One region of the Streptomyces sp. NPDC031426 genome, then DNA from elsewhere that is predicted to be linked to it. Evidence: riboswitches for the same ligand, from Rfam matches in the RefSeq annotation. Region 1 holds a riboswitch; each other region holds the start of a gene.
What was found. Region 1 has a riboswitch for cobalamin ahead of ACZ5NH_RS09255 (prenyltransferase/squalene oxidase repeat-containing protein). Riboswitches for the same ligand answer to the same signal wherever they lie in the genome.
Positions count from the first base shown of each region.

Region 2: another riboswitch for cobalamin. It lies ahead of ACZ5NH_RS21365 (cobalamin biosynthesis protein); the one in region 1 lies ahead of ACZ5NH_RS09255 (prenyltransferase/squalene oxidase repeat-containing protein).
Region 3: another riboswitch for cobalamin. It lies ahead of ACZ5NH_RS14965 (ribonucleoside-diphosphate reductase subunit alpha); the one in region 1 lies ahead of ACZ5NH_RS09255 (prenyltransferase/squalene oxidase repeat-containing protein).

Region 1 covers NZ_JBVIJE010000004.1:225,972-228,222, reverse strand. Annotated here, with positions in the region: gene ACZ5NH_RS09260 (SCO2322 family protein) at 1-166, opposite strand, end outside; gene ACZ5NH_RS09255 (prenyltransferase/squalene oxidase repeat-containing protein) at 163-1,389, opposite strand; cobalamin riboswitch at 1,508-1,658, opposite strand; gene ACZ5NH_RS09250 (MBL fold metallo-hydrolase) at 1,789-2,251, opposite strand, start outside.
Region 2 covers NZ_JBVIJE010000009.1:319,840-322,090, reverse strand. Annotated here, with positions in the region: gene ACZ5NH_RS21375 (inorganic phosphate transporter) at 1-173, shown strand, start outside; gene ACZ5NH_RS21370 (hypothetical protein) at 208-435, shown strand; cobalamin riboswitch at 577-717, shown strand; gene ACZ5NH_RS21365 (cobalamin biosynthesis protein) at 818-1,780, shown strand; gene ACZ5NH_RS21360 (cobyric acid synthase) at 1,777-2,251, shown strand, end outside.
Region 3 covers NZ_JBVIJE010000006.1:381,296-383,546, forward strand. Annotated here, with positions in the region: gene ACZ5NH_RS14965 (ribonucleoside-diphosphate reductase subunit alpha) at 1-1,122, opposite strand, end outside; cobalamin riboswitch at 1,248-1,372, opposite strand; gene ACZ5NH_RS14970 (GNAT family N-acetyltransferase) at 1,425-1,931, opposite strand; gene mctP (monocarboxylate uptake permease MctP) at 2,006-2,251, opposite strand, start outside.

The DNA of each region.
Region 1 (2,251 bases):
CGTCGGGACGGGCGGTCGAGGGGCCCTGCGTGGCATACGTCCAGCGCCCGCCGGACCGCTCCCAGAAGGACCAGTAGCGGTATCCGGTGGCGTGCGCCTGACCCGCCCCGGCCAGCAGGACCAGCGCGGCGCACAGCAGGCTCGCGGCGCGGCGGACGGCCCTCACGGCTGCCGCTTCTTCCGGCCGCTGAGCAGGAAGCCGATGCCGATGCCCGCGACGAGGCAGACGCCGACGAACCACCAGACACCGAAGCCCGAGCCGCTGTCGGACTTCTCCGACTTCTCGGCCTTCTTGGTCTCGTGCGCGGCGGAGTCCATGGCCGGGGCCGGGCCCAGCTCGTTGAGGGACCGGACGAGGCTGGTGCCGCCGAAGTCACCGGGCTGCGCGCCGACCGCGTGCGCGGCGAGGATCAGCTGGGCGTACGCCGCCGGACCGCTCTGCACCGCCCACTGCCCGGCGTTCTTCTCCAGCCAGCCGTACGCCTTCTTGGCCTGCTCGGTCCGGCCGTCCGCGGCGAGGGCGACGACCGTGTCCACCGTGTTGCCGAAGTCCGGCTGGTCCTTGGCGCCGGGGAGGGCGGACTGCAGGTGCCCGGTCTTGCCGACGGCCGCGGCCAGATAGGCACCGGCGTTGTCGGCGACCTGCGCCGGACGGGCGGCCTTGGCGCACGCGTCCTGCGCGGGCGCCTTGGCGGCCGTCGCCACGAACCCCTTGCCGAGGGCGCCGAGCACCCCGGCCGCCGTGGCGTCCGCGTTGGCGGCCAGCTTGCCCTTCTTGTCCGGCTGGAAGGCGAGGGCGCCGCCGCCGTCCTGGTCGCAGGGGAGGGACATGGCGGCGAGGAGGTCGTAGGGGGACTTGCCCGCCTTGCCGACGCTCGCCGGATCCGTACCCACCGCCGCGAGCGCGCCGATGACGACGGAGGTGGAGTTGGTGTCACTCTCCCCGCCCGGCGAGTAGCCCCAGCCGCCGTCCTTGTTCTGTACGGACTTCAGCCAGGCCACCGCCTTGGCGACGGCATCGTCGTGCCCGCCGACCGCCTTCAGGGCCTGGACGGCGGCGGCCGTGTTGTTGGTGTCCACCATGACCTTGGCGTCGCAGGCCTTGGCGGGGGCGCCGCGGAACGCCGGGAAGGCGCCGTTCGCGCACTGCTGGCCGGTGAGCCAGTCCACGGCCTTCGCCGCCGGCCGGTAGCCGAGGGTCCGCTGGGCGATGAGCGTCAGCGACTGGCGCCACACGCCGTCGTAGGTCGGGTCGGACTTTCCGTACAGCCCGGACGGGATCGCGACCTTCGGAGAGGGGGACGGGGACTGGCCGGCGGCCGTGGCGGGCGCGGCGGCGGCCAGCACGCCTATGGCGGCGAGAGCCGCGGCACTGCGGCGGACGTTCATGGTCGGCGACTGCCTCTCCTGCGGGGAGCCGGGCAGCGCACGGGAGACACCCCGGGCGGCTCGGCTCCGTAAACCTCGACGGTGCCGTGCGCGGCGGACCACCGACGCACGCGAGCCGGTCAACGTCCCGCCCGGGGCGTTCCGGCTCACCGTTCGATGACGAACGATTCACGGTTGCGGGTCAGCGCCGGAATTGCACCGGCTTCCCCCCGAACGGGTGTGATGACGACCCCGCCACTTTACCGGCCGCCCCGGGCGGGCTGAGGAGTGGCTGTGCACACGGGGATGCGGTGACCAGGGTCACGACCGTGACTGGGGCGGGAGCCGAAGTGGGCGCGCAGGGCCCGTCGGCCCTGGACCCGGCGCCCGTCTCCCGGCGGGACCAACGTGAGCCACCGGTCACACCGCCACGTAGGCCACCGGCTCGCTCCCCGCCACCGGCTCCGCCCGGCCCTGTTTCACCAGGCGGCGCAGATGGGACTCGGCCTCCGAGACGGCGATGTTCCGGGAGCCGTAACCGATCTCCGCCCAGGGGCGGTTCCACTCCATGCGCTCGGCCAGCTGCCAGGGCGTGAGCGGCTCGGCGAGCAGGGCGAGCAGGCCGGCCAGCCGCTCCTCGTGGTGCGCGAGCAACTCCCTTACCCGGCCTGGTGCGTCGGTGAAGGCGTGCTGGTGTGCGGGGAGGACCTCGGCGGGTGCGAGGCGGCCGACCCGCTCCAGGGAGTCGAGGTAGTCGCCGAGGGGGTCGGTGACGGTCGCGTCGTCGGGATCCTCGTACAGGCCGATGTGCGGGGTGATCCGGGGGAGGAGGTGGTCACCGCTGAACAGTCGCCCATGACCCGGAAGTCGGTGGTCGGGATGC
Region 2 (2,251 bases), on a different contig from region 1:
ACACCAACGTCGTCGACGTGCCCGAGGAGCCGGCCGGCGTGGTGACCGCCGCCATCGCCGCGGTGACCCCGCCCCCGGCGGGCACGATCACCGAGGACCTGACGGCCACGATCCTCTCCCCGGCCGCCGCTGAGGCCGCGCCCGAGGCCGCCCCGCCGGCCGCCACCGTCTGACCCCGGCCACACTGGTAACCAAGGAAGCAACCCCATGAAGATCGACTGGTCGGCCCTCGGCTCCGTCTTCGGCGTCAGCCTCGTGTTCACGGTGGGCCTGGTGGCCCTGTTCACCCTCGGCGTCAACGGTCTGGCCCGGCGCGAGAAGGCCGCGGCCCAGGGCAACTCCGCCGCCCTCGCCGTCACCGGCGCCTACCTCTGCTTCGCCGCCTGTGCCGCGGCGGTGTCGTACGGCATCTACCTCATCGTCTCCAAGTCCTGACCGAGCGGCACGAACCGGGCAGTCCGAAGGCTCCTCTCCGTCCCTGACGGAGAGGAGCCTTCGCCATGCCCAGGGGTCACGGGCGCCCCACGATGTGGGGATCGGCACACTCTCCCCGCGCAGGTCAACGGCAAGTTGACGGCCGTTCGGAGCGCGTGGTGGACTGCCCAGGCCATGTACGGCGGCAGGAGAGGAAGCCGGTGCGAATCCGGCGCGGTCCCGCCACTGTCACCGGGGAAGAACCCCCGGGAGCCAGGAACTCTCACCGCCGAATCTCGTCGAACCAGGGCGCGGACACCCTGAGTGAGGACACAGATCGCCATGCCCGGCTGCCGAAGGACCAGTACCAGGCCCGCTCCTGTACCCACGGCCGGCTGAGCCGATGGGTGCCGATCGCACTTACGCGTACGGCGCCGCCGCCGGCCTTCTCGGTGACCTGCTCCTCGGCGATCCGCGCCGCGGACATCCGGTCGCCGCGTTCGGGCGTGCGGCCGCTGCCGTGGACCGCGCGTTGTGGCACGACCACCGCGGCTGGGGCGCCGTGCACACCGTCGTGTGCGCCGGTGGCGCCGTCGCACTCGGCACGCTGGCCGCACGCGCCGTACGCCCCTCCCCTGCCGCCTCCGTCGCACTGACCGCCTCCGCCACCTGGGCGGTCGTGGGCGGTACTTCGCTCGCCCGGGAGGCCCGCACGATCGGGCGCGCCCTGGAGTCCGGGGACGTCGAGGCGGCGCGGGCGCGGCTGCCGCATCTGTGCGGCCGGGACCCGCAGGCGCTGGACGCCGACGGGATCGCCCGGGCCGTGGTCGAGTCGGTCGCCGAGAACACCTCCGACGCCGTCGTGGGCGCCCTGGTGTGGGGCGCCCTTGCCGGGGTGCCCGGGCTGCTGGGCTTCCGGGCCGTCAACACCCTGGACGCGATGGTCGGTCACAGGTCCCCCCGCTACCGGCGCTACGGCTGGGCCTCCGCCCGGCTCGACGACCTGGCCGGCTGGCCGGGGGCCCGGCTGACCGCCGTACTCGCCGCCGCGGCCGGACCCGACCCGCGCGGTGCCCTGCGCGCCTGGAAGGCCGACGCCCACCGGCATCCGAGCCCCAACGCCGGGCCCGTGGAGGCATCGTTCGCGGGCGCTCTCGGCGTCCGGCTGGGCGGAACGCTCTCCTACGGCGGCCGGGTCGAGCACCGGCCCGTGCTGAACGGGGACACCGGCCGGGCCGTCCGGGGCACCGACATCGACCGGGCCGTACGGCTCTCCCGCCGCGTCGGCCTGCTCGCGCTCGGCGGCACGGTCGCCGCGCGCTCCCTCGCCAAGAACGTCAAGGGTCTGAAGGGACGTGGGAAGTGAACGGGGGACTCCTCGTCGCCGGCACCACCTCCGACGCCGGAAAGAGCGTCGTGACGGCCGGGATCTGCCGGTGGCTGGTGCGACAGGGCGTGAAGGTCGCGCCGTTCAAGGCGCAGAACATGTCGCTCAACTCCTTCGTCACCCGCGAGGGCGCGGAGATCGGGCGGGCCCAGGCCATGCAGGCCCAGGCGTGCCGGATCGAGCCGACCGCGCTGATGAACCCGGTGCTGCTCAAGCCGGGCGGCGAGCAGAGCAGCCAGGTGGTGCTGCTGGGCAGGCCGGTGGGCGAGTTGAGCGCACGCGGTTATCACGGCGGGCGGCAGCAGAGGCTCCTCGGCACGGTGCTGGACTGCCTGGCCGAGTTGCGGGGCACGTATGACGCGGTGATCTGTGAGGGCGCGGGCTCGCCTGCGGAGATCAATCTGCGGCGGACGGACATCGTGAACATGGGGATCGCGCGGAACGCGCGGC
Region 3 (2,251 bases), on a different contig from region 1:
GTAGGCGGCCTCGAACTCCTCGCCCCACAGGTCCACCAGCTCCGGCACGTCCGACGGGGAGAACAGCGACCACTGCTCGTCGGCGTTGACCCGGCGCATGAACTCGTCCGGGATCCAGTGCGCGAGGTTCAGGTTGTGCGTACGGCGGGCGTCCTCACCGGTGTTGTCCCGCAGCTCCAGGAACTCCTCGATGTCGGAGTGCCAGGTCTCCAGGTAGACCGCGGCCGCGCCCTTGCGCCGGCCGCCCTGGTTCACGGCGGCCACCGAGGCGTCCAGGGTCTTCAGGAACGGCACGATGCCGTTGGAGTGCCCGTTGGTGCCGCGGATCAGCGAACCCCGGCTGCGGATCCGGGAGTACGACAGACCGATGCCTCCGGCGTGCTTGGAGAGCCGGGCCACCTGGTGGTAGCGGTCGTAGATGGAGTCCAGCTCGTCCAGCGGGGAGTCGAGGAGGTAGCAGGACGACATCTGCGGGTGCCGCGTGCCGGAGTTGAAGAGCGTGGGGGAGGACGGGAGGTAGTCGAGCCTGCTCATGAGCCCGTAGAGCGCGGCCACTTCGTCCACGGAGCGGGTCGTGTCGTCCTCGGCCAGGCCGCTCGCGACCCGCAGCATGAAGTGCTGGGGCGTCTCGATGACCTTGCGGGTGATCGGGTGCCGCAGGAGATAGCGGCTGTGCAGGGTGCGCAGGCCGAAGTAGCCGAAGCGGTCGTCGCCGGCCGCGTCGATCAGCGTGTCGAGCCGCTCGGCGTGCAACCGTACGAACTCGGCGGTGCGGTCGGCGATGAGCCCCTCGCGGTGCCCCACGGTCACGGACCCGGTGAAGGATGTCACGCCCTGCGAGGCGGCCTCGGCGCGGATGGAGATGGTCAGCAGCCGGGCGGCCAGCCGGGAGTAGGCGGGGTCCTCGGAGATGAGCCCGGCGGCGGCCTCGGTGGCCAGCTCGCGCAACTCCGCCTCGTCGGCCCGGGCGGACCGGCCGCGCAGCGCGGCGGCGGCGACCCGGCCGGGGTCGGCGTCGGGGAGGTCGACGGTCAGCTGGGTCAGGGTCCGCAGCAGCGCGGCACCGGGACCGTCGGTCTCCAGGCCGCTGGCTGAAGCCGGATCTGCTGGCGCGATGGTCACGTGGGGCTCTCCCTCGCTGGGCACGGGGGCCTTGCCGAGGGCAGGGGGCAACCACGAGCGCACACGGCGTCGCGTCCACCGGCCCATCCCACGAGGCCCGGACGTCTCAGGGCACCCGAACCGGACGGCCGGGTGCGCTGCCGGCAGGTCCTCGGACTGACTCCTGAGCGCAGACGCGCACAAGTACACCGTTGCGGGACAGTTCCGGATTCGCACCGGATTCCCCTGCGACGACAGCGAGCATGAGCATACATCTAGTGTCGGGCTGTCGTGTCACCCCCAGATGTTGTGTCGTGACGGTGTCAGAGCGTCAACTTGTAGGTGAGGAGAGTGATGTCGGCGAGTTCCGGGAGCGGGTTCCAGTCGCGTTCGGGGACGCGGACGAACCCCAGGCGCTCGTAGATGCGGTGGGCGGCGTGCATGGTGCGCTGGGTCGACAGGACGACGGCCCGGCAGCCCTCGGTGGCCCGTGCGCGGTCGATGCAGGCCCGGACGAGGGCCTCGCCCGCACCCTGTCCCCGTCCCGCGTGCGCGACCGCCAGCATGCGGATCTCGGCCTCTGCGGGGCGGGCGATGTCGGCCATGGGGCCGGGGGACGGCACGAAGGTGACTCCGCCGAGGAGGGTGCCGTTCCGGACGGCCACGAGTACCTGTGCCGCGGCCGCTCGCTTGGCCACGTCTCTCAGTTCGCCCAGGTACCAGTCGCTCTCCCCGAAGTCGAGGAGTCCGTCGTCCAGGTACGCCCGGGCGGTGATCTCGCCGAGGGCGTCGTAGTCGCCGGGGTGCGCGGGCCGGATCACGATGTCCATGGCGTCGAGTCTGCCGGAGCGGTACGACGACGGGCCGCCGGATTTCCTCCGGCGGCCCGTCGTACGGCAGTCGCTCAGTGACCGGCGCCCGCGGTCGCCGGCGGCAGTTCCACCTGCACCCCCGGGTCGCCCGCGTCCGCCGTGTAGTCCTCCGGCTTGGTCTCGTCGACGCCCTCGGGGGCCTTCACGGCCTTCAGGACGACGGTGAGGACCACGGTGACCACGACGTTGAGGACGAAGGCCGTGAGGCCGATGTAGCCGATCTCGCCGATGCCGGGGATCTCCTTCGCCGAGCCGCCGAAGTGCTTCTGGGTCGGGGA